DNA from 2 places in the Brevibacterium sp. MGP-B1 genome. Region 2 is predicted to be linked to the other one. Evidence: predicted binding sites of a transcription regulator. Region 2 holds the regulator's gene; the other holds the start of a gene.

Region 1 (14,806 bases), 1.7 Mb from region 2:
TGTCCGCCGGAGAGTTCGGCGGGACGCCGGTCGAGGAAGTCGGCAGGCAGCGCCACCCGGTCCATCGCTTCGGTCACGAGCCGCGGTCGGGAGGCGCGATCGCCGAGGCGGAAGTTGCGCAGAGGCTCCGTCAGGGTCGACCGGATCGAATGCTTGGGATCGAGAGCGGAGAACGGGTTCTGATGGACGAGCTGCACGGTTCGCCGGAACTCCCGCAGCCGCTGCCGTGAGGGACGACCGCGTCCGAGCTCCGCAGCATCGAAGTCACCGATGCGCACATGCCCGGACTGCGGGGTGAGGAACCCGGTCAGCGCCTTGCCCGTGGTGGTCTTGCCCGAGCCGGACTCGCCGACGAGACCGTGCGTGGTCCCGCGCACCACGGTGAAGTCCACCCCCTCGATGCCGGTGATCCGATCATCCGTACGGTCGAAGACATGGGTGAGCGATTCGACGGAGACGAACGGGTCTGCGGACTCCCTGGTCGCCTCGGCGCGGGCAGTTCGCGCCTTCGTCTGCAGTGCGGGAGCATCGGCGATGAGGCGGGAGGTGTAATCGGTGGCCGGGTCGGAGAAGACCCGTCCGGCCGGCCCCGATTCGACGATGCGTCCGCCCTGCATGACCACGACCTCGTCGGCGCGTTCGCCGGCGACGGCGAGATCGTGGGTGATGAAGAGGATGCCCATCCCGGTCTCGGCGCGCAGTTCGTCGAGGAGGTCGAGGACCTGCTTCTGGACGGTGACGTCGAGGGCGGAGGTGGGTTCGTCGGCGATGAGCAGGCGCGGGCGTAGCGCGACGGCAGCGGCGATGAGCACACGCTGTCGCATTCCACCGGAGAGCTCATGCGGGAACTGGTCGGCCCGCTTCTCCGGCTGGTCGATACCGACCCGGTCCAGCAGCTCGATGACCTGGGCGCGAGCCTCGGCGCGGCCCGCGCGACGATGGATGCGCAGCGCCTCGGCGACGGATTTCCCGACTGTCTGCAGCGGATTGAGCGAGGAACCCGGGTCCTGCGGGACGTAGCCGATCTGCGATCCGCGCACACCGCGCCAACCGGAGGTGCCCAGGCTGAGCAGATCAACCTCGCCGAGGCGGATCCGCCCGGCCGCGACCCTGGCCGAGGAGGGAAGGAGACCGATGACGGCGTTCGCCGTCGTCGACTTCCCCGAACCGGATTCCCCGACCACGGCGGTCATCGAACCGGGACGGACCACGAGATCGAGCTCGCTCACGGCCGGGGCCGCGGAGCCGCCTCGGTGGGAGTAGTCGACGGACAGGCCGTCGATGCGCAGCAGTGAGGAGTCGGTCATGATGTCACCTTTCGCAGGGTGTTGCCGATCTGGTGGGTGGCGAGCACGATGGCCATGACCACGAGGCCGGGCAGCACTGTCAGCCACCAGGCGGTGGCGACGAAATTGCGGCTTTCAGCGATGATGAGTCCCCATTCCGGGGTGGGCGGCGGGGTGCCGTAGCCGAGGAACCCGAGCGTGGAGATCTGGAGGATCGCCGAACCGACCTGGAGGACCGCCAGCGAGAGCACGGGAGAGATCGAATTCGGGAGGATATGGCGAGTGAGGACGGAGAAGAAGGTGCCGCCGGAACCGTAGGCCGCGGCCACGAAGTCGCTCGTATTGATCTGCACCGCCTGTGACCTGGCGAGACGCGCAAACTGGGCGATGGCGGTGACGCCGACGGCGATGGCCGCGTTGATCGTGCCGAAGCCGAGGACCACGACGATCGAAAGGCTGAGCAGGATCGCGGGGATGGACAGCAGCACATCGATCAGGCGCATGAGCACATCGTCGACGAGCCCGCGCCGGGTGCCGGCGATCAGTCCGATCGTGGTGCCGACGATCAGTCCGACGCCGACGGCCACGAGCGCGGCCAACAGGGACTGGGAGGCGCCGTAGACGACTCGGGTGAAGGCATCCCTGCCGGTCTGGTCGGTGCCGAACCAATGCTCGAGACTCGGTGCCAGCAGGGCAGGGGTGTCTCCGCCGTCGTTGGGGTCGAAATGGGTGAACAGGCCGGGGACCAGGGCCCAGGCGATGGCGATGAGCAGAACCAGAGCGGAGACGATGGTCGCCGGGGAGAGCGCGGCGCGTGCCCGGCCGCCGCGTGCGCGCCGGGTCTCGGTGCCCTGGTCGCGGGTGAAGACGATGCTCATGAGTTCTTCTCCTTCGTCTCGTCATCCCAGTCGAGGTCGACGCCGACGCTGGCCGCGGATGCCGTGAGAGCGCGACGTGTGGGTTCGTCTTGGCTGCGCAGGGTCCTGCCCGCCGAGGAGGAGCTGCGTTTCGTGCGCAGCCGGACGTCGATGACGGGGTAGAGGAGGTCGACTGCGAGGTTGATGATGACGTAGCCGAAGGTGGCGATGACCACGACGGCCAGCAGGATCGGATTGTCCCGGTGGGTGACCGCTTGGGCGGTGATGAGTCCGATGCCGTTGCGGCCGAACACGGTTTCGGTGACCACTGCGCCGGCGACGAGTTCGCCGAAGACGAGCCCGATGATCGTCAGCCCCGGCAGCACCGCATTGCGGGCGACGGTGTGGACGAGGATCCACAGTTCGGAGGCGCCCTTCGCGGTGGTGACCTTGACGAAGCCGGAGGCCTGCACCTCGGTGATGGAGCGGATGAGCACCTGGGCGATCGGGGCCGAGAGCGGAACCGCCACGGTCAGGGTTGGCAGCACGAGCGCCTCGGCGGGGCCGGGATCGACGACTGAGACGACGCCGAGCTGGAAGGAGAAGACCTGGATGAGCAGGATCCCGAGCCAGAACACCGGGATGGAGATGAAGAGACTGGGCACCGAGTCGAGGACCCGGCGCACCCGAGCCGTCGGCCCGGTGGACGGTCCGAAGGTGGCGAAGACGGCGATGATCACGGCGAGGACGAGGGCGGTGACGAACCCGGAGGCCGCGAGCACCGCGGTCGACGGCAGAGCCGCAGCGATGATCGTCGACACGGCCGCGCCGGTCTGGACCGAATAGCCGAAGTCGCCCGTGAGGAACCCGGTGAGGCTGAGGACGTAACGCGACCACCAGGAGTCGTCGGCGCCGGTGGCCTCACGGATCTCAGCGATCTGGTCATTGGACAGACCCAGCGCCGGATCGGCGAAGCGGGCAGTGACGCCGTCGCCGGGGATGAGGCTGAGCAGGATGAACGCCGCGGTGAACGCGAGCAGCAGCACGAGGACCGCTTGGCCCAGGCGCAGGAAGAGGTAACGGGTGTCGAGGATCATTTCTCTCCTGCCAGCCAGGTGCTGTAGAAGTCGGGCCGTCCCACGGGTTCGGTGGCGAAGCCGTGGACGCGGCGGCGGAAGGCGAAGACCTGCGGCTCCTCGAAGAACGGCAGCACATAGGCCTGGTCGACGAGGTAGTCCTGGACCGCCTCGGCGGCCTGCTGGCGCTTCTCCTGGTTCGGTTCGGACGCCAGAGTCTCGAGGAGTTCGTCGACCTTCGCATCGACCGAATCGTCGTCGGCGTCGGGGCGGTCGGCTCCGTTGAGGAAGACATCGCGGTTGACAGACGAGTAGTTCGAGCGCAGGTTGTCGAAGTCGGCGCGGGCGACCATGGAATGGTAGATCTGCACGGTGTCGAGTTCGAGGGCGTCGAGGGTCTGCTTCGATTGGTCGCCGGGATTGATCGACAGGCGCACGCCCACACGGCGCAGCTGCTGTTGGATGAGGGTCTGGACCTCGTTCGACCGCGGCTGCGGCAGAGCGATATTCACCGTCAGCGCCAACGGCTGCCCGTCTTTGACACGAAAGCCCTGCCCGTTGCGCTCACTCCACCCGGCCTTGTCGAGGAGGCGGTTCGCCTTGTCCGGGTCGAAGTCCCACGACCCCGACTGGTCGACATACCCCATGGCGCCCTTGGCCAGCAGACCGGTGGCCAGCGGGTAGTTCGGGGTGAAGAGCTTGTCGACGATCTCCTGGCGATCGATGGCGGCGATGAGCGCTCGCCGGACGTCGATATCGGCAAGCAGGTCGTGGCGGAATCGGAAGTTGATGCTGTTGTTGATTCCGTTCGTCGCCTTCGCATAGAGGCGCAGCCCCTGCTCGGTCACACGGGACTCATCCGGTGCTTGGACGTCGCGGACGCCGTCGGCCTGCCCGGAGAGCACGGCTCCGATGCGCACGGAGTATTCGTTGTTGGTCAGATAGTCGATGCCGTCGAGGTGGGCTCGGCCCTGGTGCTTCAGATGCGGGGGAGCCCAGTCGTAGTCTTCGCGGGCACGGACTGAGAGCTTCGTGCCGATGGTCTCGGCCGTGATGTGGAAGGGCCCGCAGGTGTGGATCTGCGTGGCTCCGCCCGGGCCGAAGCCTTCGGCGTCGAGGTCGAGAGTGGAATCGGCGAGCAGTCCTGCGTTCATCGTCGACGTCGCCTGCGCGAAACCGGGGGAGGGGGCGGAGAAGTGGAACCGAACCCGATGCTCGTCGAGGACTTCGCTGCGCTCGTAGTTCGAGATCTGCTCGGACACCGGCAGCGTGCGTGCTTCGTCGCCGCGACCGAACAGGTCGAAGTTCTTCGCCACGTTCTCAGGTGTCAGCGGTGAACCGTCAGAGTAGGTCACGCCCTCACGGATGGTGAATGTGTAGGTCGTGGCATCGGCGTTCGTCTCCGGCAGTTCGGTCGCCAACCACGGATAGAGCTCGAGTGTCTTCGGATCCTGCCACAGCAGGCGTGCGGAGATGTTGTTCATGATCCCGCCGTTGGGGTAGAAGCCGACCGACGGCGGGTAGAGCAGGGTCCAGGTCTGGGGTTCGAAGTAGGTGAGCACTCCACCGCGGACGGGTTCGCCCTCGGCCAGCGAACCGGAGTCGTGGGGTGTGCAGGCGCTGAGGGTGAGCAGAGCGCCGAAACCGAGACCGAGGCTGAGGACCGAACGGCGGTCGAGGCGGCGCTGAGTCAGACGCGCGGAGGCGGAGAGACGGTCCGGCATGGAAGAGGTCCTTCGGGCAAGTGGGATGGAACAGAGGGAGATGAGTGTGATAGTTCAACAATATGCGGACATCGCAGGTGCCGTTGACGGCAGACAGAGGCGGTGTCCGGCATGGAGCCCGAAGTGGATGTGCATGCCATGAGTAAAGCGCATCCGTGCAATCACCGTCAATCCGGGGCTTAATATTGAGACATGTTGAACAGTGCGGAATTCGATCATCTCGTCATCGCCGTCCCAGATCTGCAGAAATATGTTGAGCAATGTGAGGGTCGTCTGGGGGTGAGTGCGGTCGACGGCGGTGCCCATCCGGGCTTGGGAACGGCCAACGCACTACTCGGACTCGAGCTCAGCGACGAACTCTCCGATTCGCTGGGACTCACACGACAGAGCAGTCCGAACCCGCTGACGTACCTCGAGATCCTCGGCCCCGATCCCGAGCAGGACCCTGCGCTGGCGGCCACGCGGTTGGCCGGGATCACCGCGCCGACCGTGCAGAGGTGGGCGATCCGTCCGGACGATTTCGACGGCTTCGTCACGGCCGCTGCGCTGTCACGGGAACCGCGCGTCCGCCTCGGCGAGGTCCATGACATGACCCGGCGCAGACCGGACGGAACCGTTCTCGACTGGCGTCTGACCAGGCGCGCCCCGCTGCCGTGGTCGGGGATCCAGCCGTTCCTCATCGACTGGAAGGACTCCGAGCATCCCGCGATGCAGGAGATGCCGTCGGTTCGGCTCGAGCGCCTGTGGGCCACCAGCGACGACCCGGATACGGTCGGGGAGGTCCTCGACTTCTTCGGCATCGGACTCGACATCATTGCCCTCGATGTCGAAGAAGGGGAGACTGAGGGCCTACACGCTCATCTGAAAGGTCCGGGTGGATCATGGACTCTCTGAACACCATTCCCGCACAGCTCGACCACCTCATCATCACGGTGCCCGACCTCGACGCCGGGGTCGCCGCCGTGGAAGAGGCCACCGGGCTGCGCGCGGTTCCCGGCGGTTCGCACCCGGGACGGGGGACCGCGAACTATCTGCTCGGACTCGCCCCGACGGATTGGCCGGACGGAGCCCACACCTACCTCGAGATCCTCGGCCCCGACCCGCAGCAGGAGCCGCCCGCCGACGGCACTCTGCCGCTCGACGCGCATCTGGCCACCGAGCCGACCCTGCAGACCTGGGCCATCCATCCGCCGGCGTTCCTCGCGAAGATCGCGGCCGCGAACACCGCAGGCATCGACTTCGGCGAGGTCCAGGACATGGCTCGCGACACCGCCGAGGGCGATCGCCTCGAATGGCGACTGACCACCCGTTCCCCGCTGCCGCATGAGGGTGCACAGCCGTTCCTCATCGACTGGGGCGAATCCGTCCATCCCGCTGAGGCGGCCCTGCCGACCCTCGAACTGCTCGATTTCCGTGTGGAATCGCCGGAGCCCGAGGCGGCGCGGCAGGTGCTCGAGGTGCTCGGGGCCGGTGACACTGCGGTGGTCGAGGGGCCGGACTGTCGTCTGCGTGCCAGGTTGCGCGGGCCCGGCGGCGTGCTCGAGTTCTGACTTCGCCGAAAAACAGGCTGAGTGTCGAGACACGGGTGTGTGCGCACGTTTCTCGACACGTAACCCGTTTCTCGACGGATCGGCAGGAGATAGACTCACAGGCGTGCTCAGTCGAACCCGTCTCGCCTCCCGTCCACGCCTCCGCACCCTGACCTCGCTTGTCGCTGTCTCGCTGCTCGTCGGACTGAGCGCCTGCGCGCCCGCCGCCGACGAAGAGACGCGGCCGACTCCGAAGGCGGCCGAAACGCAGGCCGCCTCGCCGGACCCGAGCGACTCAGCCGAGGCCAAGCCGAGTGAGTCGCCCACGCCCACCGAGACCGCAAGCGTGGAAGACGCGGGAGCGGCCGGAGTCAGCGAAGACGATATCGACGATCATGGCAGTGGCAAATGGGACCGGCCGAAAGAGGAGACCGGGCCGAACCGCGACGAGGGCAAAACCTTCAAGGTGGCCCTGCGCGTCGAGGACAACCTGCCCATCGACGTCGATGAGGCCGGCGACTTCATCATCAAGACCCTGCAGGACGAACGCGGCTGGCAGGACATGGACGACGTCTCCATCGAGCTCGTCGATGAGGGTCAGGACACGATGATCTCCATCGCCAGCCCCGATACCGTCGACGAGATGTGCCTGCCGCTGCGGACCCTGGGCAAACTCTCGTGCCGCAACGGACCCAATGTCATCCTCAACGCCAAGCGCTGGGTCTCTGCCACCGAAGAGTTCGACGATATCGTCCAGTATCGGCAGTACCTCATCAACCACGAGGTCGGTCACGCTCTCGGCCATGGCCACGAATCCTGCCCCGGACCAGGCAAGACCGCACCGCTCATGCAGCAGCAGACGAAGGGCCTGCAGGGGTGTGAGCCGAACGGATGGCCCTCGAAAGGCTAGTTCCGCGACAGTCGCGGACAGACTCCGGCCGATACAGCGCAGGCCCCGCAATTGCGGGGCCTGCGCTGTCATTGCGTGGACGTGCGTATCAGTGCTTGGGCGAGCGGGGCCGCAGAGAGTAGTCTCCGGCACCCTGCGTGGCCTTCTCGTACTCGATCTCATCGCTGACGGAGCTCGCACCGGACGGGGTCAGCGATCCAGGCTGTTCGACGACGGCGATGCTGTCGGTCGCGACGACCTCACGCTGATGGTCCGTCGGGGCGCCCGCATCGATCTTCGTGGCCAGGGCCTTCTCGCGAACGAACATGAGGATGACTGCCGCGATGATTCCCAGCGGGCAGACCCACAGGAAGATCGGCACGAGTGCATCGCTGTAAGCATTGACGATGATCGAATGGATCGGATCGGGCAGCGACTTGACCACTTCGGGGGTCAGTGAGTTCGACCCCGTGCCCTTCATCGCCTGGGCACCCTGGGGTCCCAGGGACTTGATGCCGTCCTCGAGGTTCGACGCCAGCCGCGAGGTGAAGAGCGAACCGATCAGCGACATGCCCAGCGTGCCGCCGATCTGCCGGAAGAAGTTGTTCGACGCCGTCGCCGTGCCGACCATCGCCACCGGGAACGAGTTCTGGACGATGAGCACGAGCATCTGCATCGACAGCCCCAGGCCGAGGCCCAGCACACACAGGCAGCCGATGACGACGAGAACGTTCTGATCGGCCGTGACGAAGGTCCCCATGAGGAAAAGGGCGACGCCGACGATCGCGCTGCCGAGCACCGGGTACCACTTGTACCGTCCCGTCTTCGAGACGACGAAGCCGATGATGACCGAGCTCGGCAGCATCACGGCCATCATGGGCACCATGAGGAGACCGGCCTTCGTCGCCTCGATCCCGTGGGCCATCTGCAGGAACGTGGGCATGTACGAAAGGACGCCGAACATGCCGATGGCGATGCACATGCCGGCGATCGTGCAGAGGACGAAGTTCGTGTCCTTGAACACGAACATCGGGATGACGGGTTCGGGAACAGCCTGTTCGACGAACACGAAGACGACGGCGCTGATGACGGCGATGGCGATGAGTCCGATGATGATCGGATCGTCCCAGTCGTACTGATGCCCGCCCCACGAGGTCGTGAGGATGAGTGCCGAGGTGAATTCGGCGATGAGGATCATTCCCGCGACATCGACATGGCGTTTGACCGACCGATCCGACTTGGGGACCTTGAGGAAGAGGATGGCGGCGATGAGCGCGAGCACGCCGAACGGAAGATTGAGAGCGAATGTCCAGCGCCAGCCCGGACCCTCGGTGATCCAGCCTCCGATCAGCGGTCCCGCCACCGAGGTGACCGCGAAGTTCGCCCCCATGATGCCCATATACGGGCCGCGTTTGCGCGCCGGCACAACCGCGGCGATGAGAGCCTGCGAGAGGATGATGAGACCGCCGCCGCCGAGGCCCTGAATGACGCGTGCGGTGATGAGGACGGCCATGTTGTGGGCCAGGAAGCCGACGATCGAACCGAGGATGAACATGCAGATGGCGAAGATGAAGATCTTCTTCCGGTTGAACGAATCGCCCAACTTGCCGTAGATCGGCATCATGATCGTCGACGCCAGCATGAACGCCGTCGAGACCCACAGCATCTGGTCGACGCCGTTGAGGTCACCGACGATGGTCGGCAGGGCCGTGGCCAGCATGGTCTGGTTGAGCGAGAACATGAACATTGCCAGCATCAGGCCGGTGAATAGCAGGATGACCGACGAGGTCTCGATCTCCGGCTCCTCCTCGGCGCCGTGCTGCTTCTCGGCAGCGGGCTCGGTGGCGGTAGTGGTCATTTCAGCCTTTCTAAGAGGGTCAGGAACAGTTCGATCGAGGAGGTGAACGCCTGGTCCACCCGTTCGTCGTCCAATTCGTGTTCGGTGTCGAATCGCGCGGAGGCGAAAGCATGCTCGAGCGGGATGCTGCATAGCTGCGCGAGCATCCGCGTGGCCCGTGCGGCGGTGTCGTCATCGGCAAAGGTGATTCCGCGACGTTCGATCCGCCGGCGGATGCCGGTGATGATCTGCTCGGAGTAGTGCCGCTTCGTCTCCATGCTGAGCATGCCGAGGTGCGGATGCCGAGCCTGGATCGCGCGCAGCTTCTGCTTGTTCGCTGACCGCGGCAGCAGGAATTCGAACGCGGCGCGGATGGTGAAGGAGAGATCCTCCACCAGACGCTCGCGCCGGGGCTCGAAGTCCTCGATGAATCGCTGCAGAGCGTCGGCGATATCGTCAGAGGTCGTCAGTCCGACGATCGCCATCTCCTTGGTGGGGAAATAGTTGAAGAACGTGCGCGTCGAGACCTCCGCAGCTTCCGCGATCCGAGCCACAGTCACCTCGTCGAGTCCATGATCGAAGACGAGATCGACGGCCGCGGCGTGGATGGATGCGCGGCGCTCACGGGTCTGACGCTCGCGCAGGGATTCGGTCGGTTCGGAACTCACCAGAAAATTATGCACCTCTTGCAAATTTGCACCAAATGCAGAAATGCATTCAATGCATTTCTCGACGGTGATGTTGTTCACATTCCGTCGTCGGGCCGTCGACAGGTGGGAATATATGTCCGCATGCACCTGTTGATTGAGTCGTATACGCTCAACTTTGAAAGAGGAGGTCAGCTTTGGCCACATTCTTCGGACCCGCAGGCTCGGGCGGAGACTCGTTCGACGAGTTCCTCGCTCGTTTCCTCCAGGGACAGACCGGAGCCCGCCGAGGCCGTTCCGTCGACATCAACCGACTGCTGAGCAAGCGCAGCCACGAGGTCATCGAAGCGGCCGCGGAGTTCGCAGGACGACACGGTCAGTCCGAGGTCGACGCGCTCCACATCCTGCGCACCATGGTCGATTCCGAACCCGGAATCTCCGCCGTGCGCCAGGCCGGCGCCGATCCCGAGGCCATCGCCCATGCGATCGAGGAGCGCCTTCCGGCCAGCACCGACACCGAGGCGGATTCCACGCCCACACTGACCGGTTCGGCCCAGCGCGCCCTGCTCGACGCCTACCAGGTGGCGCGCGCCTTCGGGTCGACCTACATCGATCCCGAACACATGTTCTTCGCCTTCGTGCTCAACCAGGAGATGCCCGCCGGTCGGATCCTCGCCCAGGCAGGCGTCACCCAGGCTGCACTGCAGGCCGGTGCCGAGGCGGCCGAAGCCGCAGGCATGCACCCCGGCCAGGAGGCCGAAGGCGAGGACGGTCAGGAATCCGTGCTGGAGAAGTTCGGCACGGACCTCACCGAGCTCGCCGCCGTTGGCAAACTCGATCCCGTCATCGGCCGCTCGGAGGAGATCGAGCAGACGATCGAGATCCTCGCCCGCCGGACGAAGAACAACCCGGTTCTCCTCGGCGAGGCCGGTGTCGGCAAGACCGCGGTCGCCGAGGGGCTCGCCCAGGCCATTCACTCCGGAGAGGTGCCCAAGCAGCTGCAGGGCAAGCGCATCATCGCGCTCGATATGCCCGGAATGCTCGCCGGCACCCGCTACCGCGGTGACTTCGAAGAGCGCCTGACCGGAGCGCTCAACGAGATCGCCGATGACGGAGACATGATCGTCTTCGTCGACGAACTCCACACCCTCGTCGGTGCCGGCGGCAACGGCGAGGCGAACTCGATGGACGCCGGCAACATCCTCAAACCGCGTCTGGCCCGCGGCGATCTGCACATGATCGGCGCGACCACGCTCAAGGAGTACCGCACCATCGAGAAGGATTCGGCTCTCGAACGTCGCTTCCAGCCGGTGACCGTGGGTGAGCCGAGCGTCGAGGATGCGGTGACGATCATCGACGGGCTGAAGGACCGCTACGCGGAGTTCCACGAGGTCACCTACACCGCCGAGGCGGTCCGCGCGGCCGTGGAGCTGTCGAACCGCTACATCACCGACCGGTTCCTGCCGGACAAGGCTATCGACCTCATCGACCAGGCGGGAGCCCGGATGTCGCTCAGGCGCGGACCCGCGGTCGATATCGATGCACTCAAGCTCAATCTCTCCGAACTCGAAGCGGAGAAGAAGTCCGCTATCGAGGTCGAGGACTACGAGCGTGCCGGCCGTGTCCGCGATGAGATCAACGAGGTGACCGCCCGGATCGAATCTGCTGAGAATCCGGACGCGGAGGCCGCGAAGACCGCTGCCGCCGAGGCGATCATCGGTGAACAGGAGATCGCGCATGTGGTCTCCCGGGCCACCGGAATCCCGGCAGCACGGATGACGCAGAGCCAGAAGGCACGACTGGCGAATATGGAAGAGGTCCTCCACGACCGCGTGGTCGGACAGGACGAAGCCGTGACCGCCGTGTCGCGCGCAATCCGCCGCAGCCAGACCGGTATGGCCGATCCCAATCGGCCTATCGGCAGCTTCCTCTTCCTCGGCCCCACCGGTGTCGGCAAGACTGAGCTGGCGAAGGCTCTGGCGCAGACCCTGTTCGACGACGAGTCGGCCATGATTCGCTTCGATATGAGCGAGTTCGGCGAACGCCACACGGTGTCCCGCCTCGTCGGTGCTCCTCCCGGCTACGTCGGCTACGACGAGGCAGGGCAGCTGACGGAGAAGGTCCGCCGTCGCCCGTATTCGGTCATCCTCCTCGACGAGGTCGAGAAGGCCCACCCGGATGCGTTCAACCTGCTGCTGCAGGTCCTCGACGACGGACGACTCACCGACGGCCAGGGCCGCACGGTCGACTTCCGCAACACCGTGGTCATCATGACCTCGAACCTCGGTTCCGAGTTCATGTCCGGTACTCCGCTGGGCTTCGCTTCCGGGGCTGCGGGAGACGCGGAGAAGGATCTCAAGGCCAAGGTCATGGGTCGCCTCAAGGAGTTCATGCGGCCGGAGTTCATCAACCGCATCGATGACACCGTGATGTTCTCGCGGCTCGATCGCGAGCAGCTGCGGTCCATCGTCGATCACCAGCTGGCCGCGTCGAAGCAGCGCCTCGAGGCTCAGGGCATCGCCCTCGACGTCTCGGCAGAGGCTCTCGACTGGCTGGCCGATGAAGGCTACGAACCCGAGTTCGGTGCCCGTCCGCTGCGTCGCGCGATCCAGCGCGAGCTCGACGATCGCATCGCCGATCTCCTCGTCACCGAGGCGGTCGATGAGGGCGGCACCGTGCGTGCCACTGTCGAAGGCGGCGCACTCAAGGTCGTGGCCGGCACCCTCCCGGAGCCGATCATCGCCTGATCACCGAGGCGGCCCGGCACCGGCCGTCGCCACAGAGCCCGGGGCGGAGGATTCTCATCCTCCGCCCCCGGGCTCTTTTGTGTTCCTGATTCAGCCCGACACCGCGGTGGTCGCCTCGGGCTGGGGGTCGTTCGCTCCGAGGATGCGGTTGAGGACGAGTCGTTCGCCGAGCGTCCACGTGGTCGTCGTCGCCAGATAGAGCGCAGCGGCCAAGGGGACGAAGAGTGCGAAGATCGCCGTGAGGAACGGCATGAAGCTCAGGGTCTTCATCACTCCTGACAGATCCGGCATCGCCGGAGCATCTGCCCCGTTCTTCGCCGGGGGAGCGGTCGGAGTCTCGGGTGTGGCCGGGGTGAGCAGGTGTCGGGAGAATCCCGCGACGACGGCGATGAGGACGACGAGGATGAGGTAGACCGTGATAGCGGTGCCGGTCAGATCGCCGGTGCCGAGCAGTTTGACGAAGCTCGTGCTCAGCGGCAGGCCGAAGAGCGTATGCCCGAGCAGCTCATTGGCATGCCCGCCGATCGTCGCATTGATGAAGAGACCGTAGACCGCCATGAGCACTGGGGTCTGTGCCAGCACCGGCAGACATCCGGCAAAGGGGGAAGCATTCTCCTCTTTGTACAGCTCCATGAGCTTCTGCTGCATGAGCTCGGGCTTGTCTTTGTACTTCTTCTGCAACTCGCTGATCTTCGGCGCCAGTCGTTTTCGAGTGATGCCTGCCCTGACCTGGGACACCCCGACGGGGACGAGCACGGCGCGGACCAGGACGGTGAGCACGATGACGGCCAGGGCGGCACTGAAGCCGCCGGCGAGTGGTTCGAGAATGTCGCTGATCCCCGTGACCACCGTGTAGGCGGCCTCGACGAGCAGGCGGATGGGCAGGAATTCGTAGATGTTCACGGGTGAGTGTCCTTCGGACAGGGCGCACTGAGGCGCGGTTGAATGGGCCGTTGAAGGCCATCACCGTGACAATTGCCCGCGCCGAGGCGGGGGAGGCGTTCCGTGCGGAACAGGTCGTTCAGGCGATGGCGTGAACGACGGTAGAGGGGGCTCTGGGCAGGGCCGTACCTGGAGTTCCGGGCTCTTCCGGCATGCGGAATTCGCGGATGCTTCGGCGCGTGCCCGGCAGAGACGGCGGGCGCGCCGACAGCGAGAGCACACGCAGCAGAGCCATGCTCGCCCATGCGGCGATCGGCGTCAGCAGGGCCGCTCCGAGGAGAGCCAGGACGATGAGATGCGTGGGGGACTGGGGCACGACCGAGTCGAGGTCGGAAGAGAGCACGACGACGAGCAGCTGCAGAGTCAGCCACATATTCGCCATCATCTCGCTCCCTTCCCGGTGCGTCGATGCTAACACGCGGGCCTGTGCGGAGGTCTCAGTCCTCTGCGTCGGCGGCGAGGTCCGGATCTCGGGCGAGACGCACGAGTGCGGCCGCGAGGCCGGCGAGGTCGTCGTCACCGACCAATGCGGTCAGCTTCTCGTCCTGCTCCGGCAGCCCGGCCGTCTTTGCGCCCTTGCGGACGAGGGGGTCGAAGGCGGGCCTCACCGAGGGCCAAACCTGCTGGACCTCTCGGAGGAAGATTGACGCTCCGGTCGGACCGATGCCGGTGAATTCCTGCAGCAGCCTCGCAATCCGACCAGGCTGCCCCTCGGCCTCATCGCGCAGCTTCCGCAGGTCCCCGTCCCAGCGGTCGATGAGCAGATCGGCGGCCTCGGCCAGACGGGTGGCGGTGCTCTCGTCGTAGCGCCGATATCCGCCTCGACCGAGCGCATCGACCCGTTGCTGCCACGTGCTCGCGCGCAGACGCTGCGGCGTCCTCCACTTCGCCGAGAACAGCTCGCGCGCGCTCGCGAGGGCGATGTCGGAGCTGATGCGCGTCGACAGGAGCAGGCTGAGGACGAGCAGCTGCCACAGCGGGGCCGGCTTGTCCCGGAGAGTGATCGCAGCCTCCGCGGCGAAGGTGCGCCCGTGCGCATCGATGAGTCGAGCGGCGTGTTCTCGCTGTGTGCTCATGCGGCCGATCCTATGTCCGGGCCCGGTCGAAGAGTCAAGGGCCACCGGAGCCTCAGCCGCCGGTGCCCGTCCGCTCACAGCGGCACGGTCCCGCTTCCAGCGGATCCGCGCCCGGTTCGCTGCCGCCGGGTCGCACAGTTGAGACATGCTTACACGCCCCGCAGCCACACTGTCCATGTTCTCCGACTCCGACGAG
Region 2 (14,806 bases):
CACGCAGTCATGAAGGACGCCGGTGTCTCCGTCAGCGACATCGACCACGTCGTCCTCGTGGGCGGTTCGACCCGTATGCCCGGCGTCTCCGCCGTCGTCACCGAACTCACCGGTGGCAAGGAGCCCAACAAGGGCGTCAACCCCGATGAGGTCGTCGCCATCGGCGCCGCCGTTCAGGCCGGTGTCCTCGTGGGTGAGCGCAAGGACGTCCTGCTCATCGACGTCACCCCGCTCTCGCTCGGACTCGAGACCAAGGGCGGCGTGATGACCAAGCTGATCGAGCGCAACACCCCGATCCCGACCAAGCGTTCGGAGACCTTCACCACCGCTGAGGACAACCAGCCCTCCGTGTCGATCCAGGTCTTCCAGGGTGAGCGTGAGTTCACTCGCGACAACAAGAACCTCGGCACCTTCGAGCTGACCGGTATCGCTCCGGCTCCGCGCGGTGTGCCGCAGATCGAGGTCGCCTTCGACATCGACGCCAACGGCATCGTCCATGTGTCGGCCACCGACAAGGGCACCGGCACCGAGCAGTCGATGACGATCACCGGCGGTTCGGCACTGCCGAAGGAAGACATCGACCGCATGGTCCGCGAGGCCGAGGAGCACGCAGAAGAGGACAAGAAGCGCCGTGAGGCTGCCGACGTCCGCAACAATGCGGAGAACCTCGCCTACCAGACCGAGAAGCTGCTGACCGACAATGCCGACAAGCTGCCGGAAGAGCTCAAGACCGAGATGCAGGGCGATGTCGACGCCGTCAAGGAAGCCCTCAAGGGTGAAGACGACGACGCCGTGAAGAGCGCCTACGACAAGCTCGTGGAGAACCAGCAGAAGATCGGCGAAGCCATCTACAGCCAGCAGGGCGGTGCCGAAGGCGCCGAAGCTGCCGGTGAAGGCGCAGCCGATGCGAGCGCAGACGACGATGTCGTCGACGCCGAAGTTGTCGACGATGAGGATGAGGAGAAGAAGTAATGACTGCCGAGGGCAACGACAAGTCGTCCGAGGAGCCAGGCTTCACCTTCAGTGACAAGCGCCGGGTCGATCCGAACACCGGTGAGGTCCGTCCCGAGGCCGACGCCCAGTCGGCCTCGGCCGGGGCCGGCGAGGAGCCGACCGCGGACCCGAACGCCGAACAGGCTGCCGCAGCCGATGCCAGCGACCTCGGCGTGGACATCCCGTCCGATGCCTCGGGTCTCGAGGACATCGAGCCGGAGGCCGAGCCCGAACCGGGTTCGGAGGCTGCGGGATACCTGGCCGACCTCAAGCGCATCAACGCCGAATATGCGGCCTACCGGATGCGCGCCGACCGTGAACGTGAGCGTGCGGCGCTCGGCGGCACGATCAAGGTCGTCGAGGCCCTGATCCCCGTGCTCGACGAGGTCAAGCTCGCTCGCGACAACGGCGATGTCACCGGGCCTTTCGAGACCCACGTGAACAAGCTGGTCGAATCGCTGAACAAGCTCGGCGTCGAACAGTACGGAGAGGTCGGCGACGAGTTCGATCCGAACATCCACGAAGCGCTCATGCAGCAGCCTTCGGATGAGGTCGAGAATCCGACGCTCTTCCTGGTCATGCAGCCGGGCTACCGGATCGGGGAGCGCATCATCCGCGCCGCCCGCGTCGGTGTCCAGCAGCCGGAGGACTGAGCAGCGATCATGATCGCCGAGGCGGTCGCCCGCCCCGCACGCCGGTTCACCGACGTACGGGGCCGGGAACCGCCTCGGCGGCGGTCCGGATCTTCGGGGCATTGCCCCGGGGGTGCGGATTGTGAGAGGACAAGTGAATACCCTGATGACAGGATTGATTGGAAGGAAAGGAGGTGCCAGGTGAATACCGGACCTCAGAATGATTGGTTCGACAAGGACTTCTACAAAACCCTCGGCGTCTCCAAGGATGCTTCCGATGCCGAGATCAAAAAGGCTTATCGCAAGCTCGCGCGCAAGTATCACCCGGACGCCAACCCCGGTGATGAGAAGGCCGAGGAGAAGTTCAAGGAGATCGGCCAGGCCCACCAGGTGCTCTCCGACAAGGAATCCCGGGCCCAGTACGATCAGGTCCGCGCCATGGGCGGCGGTGCCAGGTTCAGCGCCGGTTCCGGCGGACCCGGCGGGGCTGCCGGCGGCGGATTCGACGACGTGTTCTCCGACCTCTTCGGAGGCGGCGGACGCACCCGGACCCGCACGACCTACGGCGGTGGGGGAGATGTTCCCCCGGACCTGGCGGATCTGCTCGGCGGATTCGGCGGAGGCTTCGGCGGTGGCGGCGGCTATGGCGGCTACCAGCCTCCGGTCAAGGGCGGCGACATCAAGTCGAGCACGACGCTGTCGTTCACCGAAGCCATCGACGGGGCCTCGGTGAAGCTGAACATGCCCGGCGGGAAGCCGCTGACCGTGCGCACCCCGATCGGGGTCAAGGACGGACAGAAGATCCGCCTGGCCGGCAAGGGCAAGACCAGCCCCAACGGAGGCGAGCCCGGTGACGTCATCCTCACCGTGCACGTGAGCCCGCACCCGGTCTTCACCCGCGATGGTGACAATCTGCGGATGGATCTGCCGATCAGCTTCGACGAGGCGGCCCTCGGCGCCGAGGTCAAGGTGCCGACCCTGGGCGGAATGCCCGTCAAGGTCAAGGTCGCACCGGGGACACCGTCGGGACGGACCCTGCGCGTGCGGGGCAAAGGTGTGAAGACGAAGAAGGGCACCGGCGATCTGCTGGCGACAGTCGAGATCGTGGCGCCGAAGAACCTGTCCAAAGAAGCCAAGCAAGCGGTCGAGTCGTTCAAGGCCGCCACCGAAGGTGAGGATCCACGCGCCGGCTTGCTGGACAAAGCCAAGGCCAGTTGAGGTGGTGAATCACAATGCACATTTCATCTAGTGCGGCGGTGTATGTCATCTCGGTGGCCGCGGATCTGGCGGGCATGCACCCGCAGACGCTGCGGCAGTATGACCGACTGGGTCTCGTCACTCCGGAACGCACTGCGGGCCGGGGCAGGCGTTATTCCGGGAAGGACATCGCCAAGCTGCGACTGATCCAGCAGCTGTCGCAGGACGAGGGAGTCAACCTCGTCGGGATCAAGAAGATCATCGACCTGCAGAATCAGGTCGATGCGCTCAGGAGCCGCAACGAGGAGCTTGAGGACGAGGTTCGGGCACGCCGGTCGGCACAGGAACGCGATGCGCGCGTCTTTGCAGCCGGCACCGTGGGCGGAGACGTCGTCTCGATCTCAAGGGGACGACGCCCACAGGGTCGCCCTGAACCGGGAGCCCTGGTGCTGTACAACCGGTACCGACGCGGCTGAGCCTGACGAGGCCTGACTGGGACGCTGAGAACGGCGCCGAGGCGGAGTGCGAACCGAACTTTCGGTGCGCACTCCGCCTTTTCGCGTTACTCGACGAATCCAGTTCATTGCGGCGCAGAAAAGTACAGGTGCTGTGCGACACTGACTCTGTGAACGAGAAAGAGATAGTTCGACAAGTCGCCGACAGTGCTGATTCGGCGGCTCAGGAAGCCGCGGACAGCCGCTGGTTCGAGCGGGTTGCCCGTGCGGGCTTCATTGCGAACGGACTGGTCCACGCCATCCTCGGTGCGACGGCCGTGACCATCGGACTGGGGCAGGGCGGCGGCGAAGCGGACCAGGCGGGAGCGGTCGGGCAGATCGCTTCACAGCCCTTCGGCATGGTGCTGATCGTCATCTGTTTCCTCGGCTGTGCGCTGATGGCGTTGTGGTGCTTGGTCAACGCGTTCTTCGGCTCGTCGTCGCTGCGCGGTGCCGGAACTCGCGACCCGCAGGAGAAGCACGGGAGGAAGCAGTGGATCGACTTCTTCTCAACGGTCGGTTCTGCCATTGCCTATGTGGTGGTTGCCGCGACTTTCTCCCAATTCGTCTTCGGCGGAGGACCGGACTCGGGCAAGGCGAGCTCTCAGGCCTCGACGACCGTGGCGAAGGCCCCGGGCGGACTGTATATCCTCATGGCTGTCGGCGCCGTGATTGCGATCATCGGCATCGTGTTCTGCATCAATGGTCTGCGCCGGAAGTGGAAAGATGAGCTTCGTCGGCCGCGTAGCGCGTTCACCCGCTTCCTCGTCGGGTTCACCGGTGTCGTCGGGTATCTGGGAAAAGGCGCGACGCTGCTGTCGGTGGGCACCCTCATCGTAGTGTCCGCGGCGGCCGGTGATCCGGAGGAATTCACCGGAATCGACGGTGCGCTCAAGGGTATGCGAGATCAGCCGTTCGGGCCGTATCTGCTGTTGGCAGTCGGCCTCGGCCTGGTCCTCTACGGAGTCTTCCTCGCTCTGCGCTCGAGGTACGACCGCATGGATTGAGCTGTAGTCTGCCCGGCTGCAGATGGTTGGCCGCTGATGTTTGGCCGCTGAGATACGAAGATGGGCGCGAACCCAACTGGGTTCGCGCCCTTCTTCGACTCACGCCCGGCTCAGTCGAGCCGGCACGCTCTCAGGTCAGTGGCTATCAGATCTCAGCGGGATCCTGGGCGACCTTCTTGCGACGCATGGTCATGGCGACTGCGACTCCACCGATGAGGAGGAGGCCGGCGCCGCCGACGAGGCCGGTCAGCTCGGTACCGGTGCGGGGCAGGTCGCCGCCGTTGCCGGCATCTCCGTTGTCGCCATCGTCGTTTCCGCCGTTGCCGTCTTCATTGCCGTCGCCGCCACCGGCGTTCGGATCTTCCTCGACCGAGAAGTCACCGGTGAGCTCGTCATCGCCGCAGGTGACGGTGACGTCGTAATCGCCGACGTAGGCCGAGGCGTTGGAGGCGCTGGTGCCGTAGACGTTGACGTTGGCCTTGCCTTCGTCGTCAGCCTGGACGGTCTTGTCGAAGGCGGTGACGCTCGACTCGCCCTTGGGGTTGACGAGGAAGCGGACATCTTCACCGGGTTCGCAGTTTTCGACGGCGAGGGTGACGCCCTTGTCTTCCTTGACGAAGTCAGCAGGCGTGATCGACTCGGGGGAGACGGTCAGCTTGGCTTCTTCAACCGGAGCGGTGGGCTCTTCGGTCTCGTCTTCGGTGATGACGAAGGCCTGGGCCGGGGAGTTGGTTTCGGACTCCTGGTCGACGCCCCAGACGGAGTAGTCGCCGGCCGGAAGCGCTTCGTCGCCCTCGAACTTCAGGGTTGCGGAGATCTTTCCTTCGTCGTCGGCTTCGACTTCCTTGGTCGCGAACGGCGACGTTGCGTTGCCGCCGACGACGGTGACCTTGCTGTTCGGGGTGAAGCCCTCACCGGTGACCTTGATGCCGTTCTTTGCGAACTCGCTCTCCGTGAACTTGTCGGCGTTGAGCGAGACCTTCGGGTCGACTTCGGGAGCCTCGGGCTCGTCGGTGTCGTCGACGACGGAGAAGCTCAGCCCGTCATAGGTGCGCTCCTCGCCATCGCGAGTGATCGTGACGGAGAAGTCAACCGTACCGTTCTCAATGTCCTCGGCGGGCTGAGTGGAGTAGATGTTGTATTCGAAGGTATCGCCCTCAGCCGTGCCGGCTTCGCCGGTGAGAGTGTCCGAAATCTTGTCGCCGGCTTCAAGGCCGGTGATCGTGACGACGATTCCCTTTTCCTTGTTGGCGAGATCTTCGGCGGTGATTTCCTTGGGAGAAGTCGTCACCTTTGCGTCGATAGCCTGCGCTTCAGCTTCAGGTGATTCAGACGGAGTGCTCTCCTGGGTGTCGCCGGAGTTCTTGACGACAGTCTGCGAGTAGCTGTCCGAACCGGGGGCAGCGATGACTGGGGATGCGGCCAGGCCGGTGATGGCGATGGCCACCGCGGGGGCGAGGGCGAGCTTCTTCATGTATTTCCTTAGAAAATTACAGCTGGGTGTGAAGTATTACGAATGTAACAGTAATGCAACATTCACCACACGCATAGTTGTGTTCGTTTTGTTCAGTGCTGGCTTCGGCCCTGTTGCAGAGTTCATTCTCCATTCATCCTGAACACCCGATTCGTCACAGACTGCAGAACAGAAGGAGGGGCGGCTCAGCGAGTGCTGAGCCGCCCCTCCCTTTCGATTCAGGCTGTCCGCCGGGCTCGGATCAGAAGCTCGTCGGAGTCTGTCCGAACTTGTTCTTGCGGCCGGTCAGCGCGATCGCGGCACCACCGACGAGGAGGAGCAGGGCTCCCGTCGTCAGTCCACCGAGGTCGGCACCGGTGCGAGGCAACTGGCTGCCGTCATCTCCGCCGCCGTTGCCGGCATTGCCGTTGTCTCCGCCGTCAGATCCGCCGCCGTTGGCGCCTTCAGTGACCGTGAAGGAGTCCTTCATGGTGTCATCGCCGCAGGTCGCGGTCGCAGTGTACGCACCGACGTAGGCCGAGACATCTGAGGAGGTGCCGAAGACGTTGACGGAGGCATTGCCTTCGTCGTCAGCCTTGACGGTGTTTTCGTAGGCCGTGACGTTGATGCCCTTCGGGTTGACCTCGAAGTGGACGTCTGCGCCGGGTTCGCAGTTCTCGACGGCGAGGGTGACGCCCTTCTTCTCGTTGGCGAAGTCCGCCGCCTCGATCGTCTTCGGTGAGACCTTGAAGGTCGCCTCGGCGGGAGCCTCGGTCTCACCGTCGTCTTCGCCGACAACGTTGATGTTGCCGTTGAGAGTCTCCGACTCGGTGCCTTCCCGGTCGATGGTGACGGTGAACGGAACCTTGCCGACCTCGAGGTTCGCGGGGTTGCCCTCGTACCAGAGGTGGAGCTTGTAGTCACCGTCAGCCTCTGCGGTCTCACTCTTGCCGGTGAGTGAGTCGGTGATCGTGTCGCCCTTCTTCACGCCGGAGACGGTGACTGTCACGCCCTTGTCCTTGTTGGCGAGGTCCTCGGCGGTGATCTCCTTAGGATCGACCTTGAGCGAAGCGTCGATCGGATCGACGGCGTCCTCGTCTTCGTCGGTGACGGTGACCTCGACGGAGTTGCTGGCGGTGCTGGTCTCATCGTCGATGAAGGTCAGCGAGTAGGTGCCGGCTTCGAGAGATTCGGGAGCGGTCACAACGCCATCGACATCACCGTTCTCGTCAGCGCGCAGTTCGTCAGCCTGCGGTGCGGCGGCACGCTGCGTTGAGACGGCCTCGCCCTGAACGCTGATGGTGCCTCCGGGAGAGAACCCGGATCCGCTGAACTTCAGCCCATCCTTCTTGAAATCCTCGAGGGAGATCTCCTTCGAGTCGACCTTGACGGTCGGGTCGACCTCTGAGTCTTCGGTGATAGTGAAGTCTTGAGCTGGGGAGTTGGTCTCGGACTCCTGGTCGACACCCCAGACCGAGTAGTCGCCGGCCGGAAGCGGTTCGTCGCCCTCGAACTTCAGGGTTGCGGAGATCTCACCGTCGGCGTTGGCTTCGACTTCCTTGGTCGCGAATGGCGACGTTGCGTTGCCGCCGACTACGGTGACCTTGCCATTCGGGGTGAAGCCCTCGCCGGAGACCTTGATGCCGTTCTCGGCGAAGTCGCTCTGCGAGATCTTGGCGGTGCTGAGCGAGACCTTCGGGTCGACCTCGGGCGCCGAGAGGAGGCTGACAGTACCGTTCTCGGTGGCCGACGGTGTGGCTGCACGCTGCACCTGGACTGCGAAGGAAACCGACTCCTGCGAGACCTCCGAGGAGGAGCGCAGCTTCAGAGTCGCGGTCGACCCCTGAGCGGTGACGGCCGGACCGGTCAGTCCGGACTTGGCGGCGACCTTGTCGCCCTTCTCGAGGCCGGTGACCTTGACGGTCACACCGTCCTCGTGGAGCTCCTCGGCGGTGACTTCACCCGAGGTGACCTGCACCGAGGCGTTGATGGGGTTGGCCTTGTCCTCGGACTTGTCGTCGTCGTTGGAGTCCTTGTCCTCGTCCTTGGGGGCAGGAGCGGGCTTCGGATCGACCTTCTTCGGAGGCGTCTTTGCCTCGTCCTTCTTATCCGCTTTCTCCTCGGCGGCCTTCTTCTCGTCCGCCTTCTTCTTGTCAGTGGCTTTCTTGGCAGCCTCGGCCTTTTCCTTGGCCTTCTTGTCGGCTGCCGCCTTCTCTGCAGCTGCCTTCTTCTCGGCTTCAGCCTTCTCAGCCGCGGCCTTCTTGGCCTCTTCCTTCTTCTTGGCTTCGGCCTTTTCGGCTTCAACCTTCTTCTGCTGGTCGGCCTTCTGCGTGGACGCCGCCTGGGCAGACGTCGATTCCGCAGCAGCGACCGGGCTGGCGACAAGCCCGGTGAACGCGAGCGCGACTGCCGGCGCGAGGATGATCTTCTTCATTGGAGTGCCTTCAATCTCTGTGGCGAGGGGTGTGATACGGCACTCATCCTAGGTTCTAAGGGTTTTCCAAACTATTTCTGTACGTTTTGTTCAGGTTTAAAAGCGGTAACACTTAGGTGAATTCCTTTAACCGTTTCGTGACCTACTCGTCGGTAAAAGAATGGCTGTCAGTGCCGCCTCGGCGAAAGGACGCGTCGGCCGCGCGAATTCAGCGGTTCCGAACTAGACCGGCCACGCCTCGGCGCGGATCTGCTTGCGCTGTTCGACGGTGGGCACGCGGACGGTCAGGGCGGAGGGGTCGACTTCCATCTCGAGGTAGGACGACTGTCCCAGCGGGTCCCCGTCGATCTGGATATCGACCTCGTCACCGGCTTCGATGACGACCTTTCGGCACTTCCGGATGTTCGTGTGCAGCCCGCGCGAGGCTCGGCGGCCGGCGATCGATGCGAGCACGCCGACCCACTGGCCGAGGTTCTTCGGGCTGACGATGAGCACGTCGAGCATGCCGTCGTCGATGACGGCCTGCGGCAGCAGCTGGATGCCTCCCTGCAATCGGCCGCAGTTGCCGCCGAGCACCGAACGCACCCTTGCCGAAATCCGATATTCGTCGTCGAACGTGACCTTGACATGACTGGGTTTGCCGGTGAGCTTCCGCGATCCCGCCTCGACGTAGGCGAGCCATCCGAGGCGGGCCTTGAGATCGTCGTTGGTATCGGCCATGACCGCGGCGTCGAAGCCGAGTCCGGTCATCACGGTGAAGACATGGGTATCGCCGTCGGGGGCGATCTTCGCCTTCCCCACGTCGATCTCCCGGTTGCGACCCCACAGGGCGATCCGCAGCGCCCACTCCGTCTTGTCGAGGACGAGATCGATATTGCGGGCGAGCAGATTCCCGGTCCCCAACGGCACGATCCCCAGCGGAGTGGAGGTTCCCGCCAGCGCCGAGGCGACCGCGCGGATGGTGCCGTCCCCGCCGGCGGCGATGACGACGTCGACCCCCTCGTCGAGGGCACGGACCGTGGCCCCCTCACCGGAATCCTCGGGGGTGGTCTCGAGCACGAGCGGAGGGTTCCATCCCTCGAAACGACAGATCGCCTCGGCGGTGGCGGCCAATTTGCGCACATCGGTCTTCGTGGGATTGACGATGAGCGCGGCACGGTATCTGGCCGCATCATCGACCGCCTCGTCGGAGAGGTTCGCCGGGTGGGCGTAGCGTCTCATCGTGTTGAGCGTGCGTCGCACGCCGTTGCGGCGGCCGATGAGGAACGCGGCCACGAGCACGGCGAGGGCACCGATGACGATGACCCATGTCATCAGGGGGTCCAACTCGATGATCATGTCCCAAATCTACAGTGCCCCGGTCGTGTGCAGGCTGAGTGCCGAATATCGAAAACACGCCCGGCCCGTTAAGCTGAGAGGGTGATCGATCTAGCGCTTCTCAGAGACAACCCGGCCCTGTTCAAGGCATCGCAGGAGGCTCGCGGGGCATCCGTCGAGCTCATCGACGAGGTCATCGCCGCCGATTCCGCTCGTCGTGCGGCCATCACCGCCTTCGAAGACGCACGTGCGGATCAGAAATCCTTCTCCTCTCAGATCGCGAAGGCGCCGAAGGAGGACAAGCCGGCACTCATCGCGGAGGGCAAGGCGAAGTCCGAGGCCGTGAAGTCGCTGTCCGCGGAATCCGAAGAAGCCACTTTCGCCTTCGACCAGCTCGTGTCGAAGGTCCCGAACCTCATCATCGACGGCATCCCTGCCGGCGGCGAAGAGAACTTCGTGACGCTCAAGACCGTGGGCGAACCCCGCGACTTCACCCCGGACGGCTTCGAACCGCTCGATCATCTCGAGATCGGTGAGAAGCTGAAGGCCATCGACACTCAGCGGGGAACGAAGGTTTCCGGATCGCGTTTCCACTACCTCACCGGTTTCGGCGCGAAGCTGGAGATGGCTCTGCTCAACCTCGCCCGCGACGTCGCCGAGGAGGCCGGGTTCAGCCCGACCATCACCCCGACCCTGGTCCGTCCCGAGGTCATGCGCGGCACCGGGTTCCTCGGTGAGCACGCCGATGAGGTGTACCGTCTCGAAGCCGACGATCTGTTCCTCGTCGGCACCTCCGAGGTGCCCCTGGCCGGCTACCACATGGACGAGATCATCGATCTCTCCGACGGTCCGCTGCGCTACGCCGGCATCTCCTCCTGCTACCGCCGCGAGGCCGGCTCCTACGGCAAGGACACCCGCGGAATCATCCGCGTCCACCAGTTCCAGAAGGTCGAAATGTTCGCCTACGTCCCAGTCGAGGATGCCGAAGCCGAACACGAGCGGATGCTGTCGCTGCAGGAGAAGATGCTCGGACTGTGCGAACTGCCGTACCGGGTCATCGACACAGCTGCCGGCGACCTCGGTGATTCGGCTGCCCGCAAGTTCGACTGCGAAGCCTGGGTGCCGACGCAGGGCACCTACCGGGAACTGACCTCGACGTCGAACTGCACGACGTTCCAGGCACGCCGCCTGCAGATCCGCGAACGCCGCGACGGATCGACCCGCCCCGTCGCCACCCTCAACGGAACCATGGCCAACACCCGCTGGCTGGTGCCGATCCTCGAGAACCATCAGCAGGCGGACGGTTCGGTCACGGTGCCCGAGGCACTGCGGCCCTACCTCGGCGGGATGACCGCACAGGGACCGGAAGGACCGCGCTACTGAGCCTGTGCCGGGACGCGGGGAACTGACCGTGCGGCGGAACTCGGCGGGACTCGGTTGGGTTCGGTCGCCTCGGCGCCGGGAAGAACGACGACAAGAAGATTCACGCATACGTTGGGAGACACATTGACCCCGCACCTCATCGCACTCGATGTCGACGGCACGATCGTCGGCTACGACGGAACCCTGTCGGAGTCGGTGAAGCAGGTGCTCGATCGGCTCGCCGAGGAGGACCACCATCTTGTGATCTCCACCGGCCGTGCCCTGCCGGGCGCGCTCGAGGTCGTCCATGCGCTCGACCTCAAACACGGTTTCGTCGTGTGCTCGAACGGATCCGTCGTCGTCCGCCTCGACCCGGAGCTGCCATTGGGGTGGGAGTTGCACCATGTCGTGTCCTTCGACCCGAAGGATGCGCTCGAGCAGATGCACGCGGCGCTGCCGACGGCGCTGTTCCTCGTCGAGGATCCGGACCTGCACCGATGGGCGTCCGGGGCGTTCCCGGTCGGCGAACTCGCCGAATCCGACACCCTCGACATCGTCGACTTCGACGAGCTGCTGACCAAGCGAGCCACCCGCATCGTCATGCGCGAAGTCAACGGCACCGCCGAGGAGTTCGCTGCCGCAGTGGACTCGCTCGGACTGCATGAGGTCAGCTACTCGGTGGGCTGGAGCAACTGGCTCGACATCGCCCCGGACGGGGTCTCGAAGGCCAGCGGTCTGGAGATCGTGGCCGAGGAACTCGGAGTCGAGCACGCCCACACTGTGGGGGCCGGAGACGGACTCAACGACCTCGAGATGATCGAATGGGTCGAACACGGCATCGTCATGGGGCAGTCGAAGGACGAACTCAAGGTGCTCGCGAGCGTGGTCACCGACTCGGTCGACGACGACGGACTGGCAGTAGCACTGGTCGATTACTTCAGCCTCGACTCAGCGCTCCTCGAGGCAGAGGGCACCACCAACACCCGCCCCTAATTACTACCTGACGGCGGCCCAGCAACCTCGCGCGAGGTAGCTGGGCCGCCGTCAGGTAGCAATTGGGACTAGTTGGCGCGGGTGTCCAAGACGGCGTCGAGGTAGCGGGCGACGCCATCGTCGTCGACCTCGTCGGTGACGGCCGCAGCGATCGCCTTGACCGATCCCAGCGCATTGCCCATCGCGACCCCGTGCCCGGCCCACGACAGCATCTCGATGTCATTGGGCATATCCCCGAACGCCATCACCTGCGACTGTGCCACCCCGAGGTGGTCGCACAGGTCGGACAGCGTCTTCGCTTTCGTGATCCCATGTGGTGCCAGTTCGACGAGGCCGTTGTCCGGTTCGGAGAACGAGGCATGACAGGTGCCGTCGACGAGCGGATCGATGAGGTTGTGCATCGCCTGCGAATCGCTCGTCTCCAGACGCACGAGCACCTTGACGACGTCCTCGCCGTCGAGTTCGGAGACATCGTCGATGATCCTGGCCTCACGCGGTCGGCCGGTGACGAACTCCCGGTCGATGAAGCCGCCGTTGAGCGTCTCGTAGGCGAACCGGGCCTCGGGATGATCGACGCGGACCGCCGCGGTGATCTCCGCCAGCGTCTGTGAGTCGATAGTGTGCGCATCGACGACGGACTGCGATGCGATGTCGTAGACGACCGCACCGTTGAGGCAGACGACTCGACCGAGGTCGGGGATTTGCTCAGCGATCGGCGCCAACCATCGGACGGGCCGTCCGGTGACGAGCACGAACGGGATTCCCGCATCCTGACAGCGGTGGATCGCATCGATCGTGGCCGTCGAGATCGGCTTCCAGTTCAGCAGCAGCGTGCCGTCGATATCGCTGGCGACGAGGCCGAGGTCGAAGTCATCCGGCGGCAGGATATCGGGGCTGATCGGAGGTCTCATGATACCTCCACCCTAGCGAGAATCTCCCGCGCCCGCCCCAGCAGCTCCTCGGCATCCGTGATGAACCGAACCGTGGCCTCCGCGCTCGAGTCGATCGACCGTCCCGACGACTCGTCCGACCGTGCCATCGATGCCGCGAGCACTGCCTCGCCGACCTTCGATGAGGCCTTCGTCAGCAGCTCCGGTGCGTCGCCGACGGCTTGCCGAGCGGGTCCGGGCACCACCTGACCGGTGACGGGGTGGCGGGCGTGGAGGGTCGCGGTGAGGTCGTCGACGACGTCGACGAGTGGGTTGAGCCGGTGGGTGCCGTCGACGATGACGTCGATCGGATCCTTCGCCGAGGCGGCCGTGACCGAGCCGTCGGATGATCCCGCCGAGGCGGCTCCCGAGGCGGTGCTGCCACCGGAGTCCCGTGCCTCGTGGAGGGCCACCGCGGTGGTGTAGTACCGGTCGACGGCGCGGATGAAGCGGTCGCGGTTGTGGCGCCACAGACCGGTGCCGAACCGGTCATCGTCCTTGACCGCGGTCGGAATCGCCTTCTTGCGCAGACCGGAGAAGAAGCGCTTCACAGATAGTTGCCGGTGCCGCGATCGTCGCGGTCCGACTCCTGCTTTTCGCCGGGCTGCCCGTCAGCCGGCGTCATTCCGGGCGGAACCATTCCCGGAGGCAGTTGGCCGCGACCGGCCATCTGCTGGGCCATGGCCGGCTGTGCCATGATCGCGGTCTGGATACCGTGGAAGAGACCTTCTAACCAACCGACGAGCTGAGCCTGGGCGATCCGCAGCTCCGAGGTCGTCGGGGGACCGTCGGCCGAGTCGAAGGGCAGGTCGAGGCGCTCGAGCTCCTCGATGAGGTCCTTCGACAACCCATCTTCGAGTTCGTCGATGGAGCGGCGATAGATCTCGGCGAGGCGCTCGCGTCCCTTCTCGTCGAGCTCGGTGCCGCGGACCTCCTCGAGCAGCTGTTTGACCATGGTGCCGATGCGCATCACCTTCGCCGGTGACGAGACATCCGCCTGATCGTGCTGCGCCTTGGCGAGTCCGGACTGCACACTGTCGGCGTTCGACGCACCGTCTGTGGTCGGTGCGTCCGCGGCGCTCGTCTCACCCGCGGAGTTCTGGACGCCGTCTGCGGACTCGGGAATCTCAGCCATTGCTCATGCACCTTCCTCATCGACGATGAGCAGAACCTTTCCGATGTTCGCCCCGTCCTCCAGCGTCTGATGAGCACGGACGACGTCGGTCAACGGCATGGCCTCGTGGATGATGGGGCGGATGTCGCCCGAGACCACGGCCGGCCAGAGACGGTCGGCCACCTCGGCGACGATGGCGATCTTCTGGTCCTTCGGCCGCGCCCGCAGGGTCGTGGCGGAGACTGACTTGCGCGGCTGCATGAGCCAGCCGAGGTTGATCTCGGTCTTCGTTCCGCCCTGCATGCCGATGATGACGAGACGGCCGTCGGTGCCCAGCGCCTTGATATTGCGCTCGAGGTACTTCGCGCCGATGATGTCGAGGATGACATCGGCTCCGGTCGACCCGTCGTCGTGGGTGCAGATCTCGCGGACGCGTTCGACGAAGTCCTCTTCGCGGTAGTTGATGACGGCATCGGCACCGAGTTCGCGGCAGAATTCGGCCTTCTTCTCTGAGCCGACGGTCACGACGATCTTCACGCCGAGGTGGCGCGCGATCTGGATCGCGGCCGTGCCGATTCCGGAGCCGCCGCCGTGGACGAGCAGCCATTCGCCGGCCTGCACCTGTCCGCGGCCGACGATGTTCGACCAGACGGTCGACAGCACCTCGGGCAGGGCGGCCGCCTCGGTGAGGTCGAAGCCGGCGGGGACGGGAAGCAGCTGACCAGCGGGAACGGGCACGTATTCGGCGTATCCGCCGCCTGAGAGCAGAGCCGCGACCCGGTCGCCGACGGACCAGCCGGTGACGTCGGCGCCGAGCTCTTCGATCGTCCCGGAGACCTCGAGACCAGGAATCGTGGTGGCCCCGGGCGGGGGATCGTAGA

What was found. The regulator HspR, encoded in region 2, represses chaperone genes until heat shock. The targets are predictions, from matches to a motif close to AAGTTGAGTCNNNNNGACTCAACTT.
Region 1: AC3CD9_RS00995 (ATP-dependent Clp protease ATP-binding subunit) is a predicted target of HspR. The motif match lies at 10,000-10,024, and genes of this name have one in related genera.

What each region holds. Positions count from the first base shown of each region.
Region 1 covers NZ_CM173407.1:223,106-237,911, forward strand. The annotation lists gene AC3CD9_RS00950 (dipeptide ABC transporter ATP-binding protein) at 1-1,307, opposite strand, end outside; gene AC3CD9_RS00955 (ABC transporter permease) at 1,304-2,164, opposite strand; gene AC3CD9_RS00960 (ABC transporter permease) at 2,161-3,240, opposite strand; gene AC3CD9_RS00965 (TIGR04028 family ABC transporter substrate-binding protein) at 3,237-4,943, opposite strand; gene AC3CD9_RS00970 (VOC family protein) at 5,136-5,837, shown strand; gene AC3CD9_RS00975 (VOC family protein) at 5,825-6,493, shown strand; gene AC3CD9_RS00980 (DUF3152 domain-containing protein) at 6,597-7,382, shown strand; gene AC3CD9_RS00985 (DHA2 family efflux MFS transporter permease subunit) at 7,471-9,219, opposite strand; gene AC3CD9_RS00990 (TetR/AcrR family transcriptional regulator) at 9,216-9,866, opposite strand; gene AC3CD9_RS00995 (ATP-dependent Clp protease ATP-binding subunit) at 10,043-12,592, shown strand; gene AC3CD9_RS01000 (YidC/Oxa1 family membrane protein insertase) at 12,683-13,495, opposite strand; gene AC3CD9_RS01005 (hypothetical protein) at 13,614-13,919, opposite strand; gene AC3CD9_RS01010 (endonuclease) at 13,972-14,610, opposite strand; gene AC3CD9_RS01015 (ClpP family protease) at 14,786-14,806, shown strand, end outside.
Region 2 covers NZ_CM173407.1:2,915,888-2,930,693, reverse strand. The annotation lists gene dnaK (molecular chaperone DnaK) at 1-972, shown strand, start outside; gene AC3CD9_RS13425 (nucleotide exchange factor GrpE) at 972-1,646, shown strand; gene AC3CD9_RS13420 (DnaJ C-terminal domain-containing protein) at 1,827-2,843, shown strand; gene AC3CD9_RS13415 (heat shock protein transcriptional repressor HspR) at 2,858-3,298, shown strand; gene AC3CD9_RS13410 (DUF1206 domain-containing protein) at 3,448-4,323, shown strand; gene AC3CD9_RS13405 (lipoprotein 17-related variable surface protein) at 4,469-5,797, opposite strand; gene AC3CD9_RS13400 (hypothetical protein) at 6,039-8,210, opposite strand; gene AC3CD9_RS13395 (diacylglycerol/lipid kinase family protein) at 8,433-9,548, opposite strand; gene serS (serine--tRNA ligase) at 9,630-10,910, shown strand; gene AC3CD9_RS13385 (HAD family hydrolase) at 11,022-11,882, shown strand; gene AC3CD9_RS13380 (HAD family hydrolase) at 11,951-12,793, opposite strand; gene AC3CD9_RS13375 (hypothetical protein) at 12,790-13,362, opposite strand; gene AC3CD9_RS13370 (proteasome activator) at 13,359-13,946, opposite strand; gene AC3CD9_RS13365 (NAD(P)H-quinone oxidoreductase) at 13,950-14,806, opposite strand, start outside.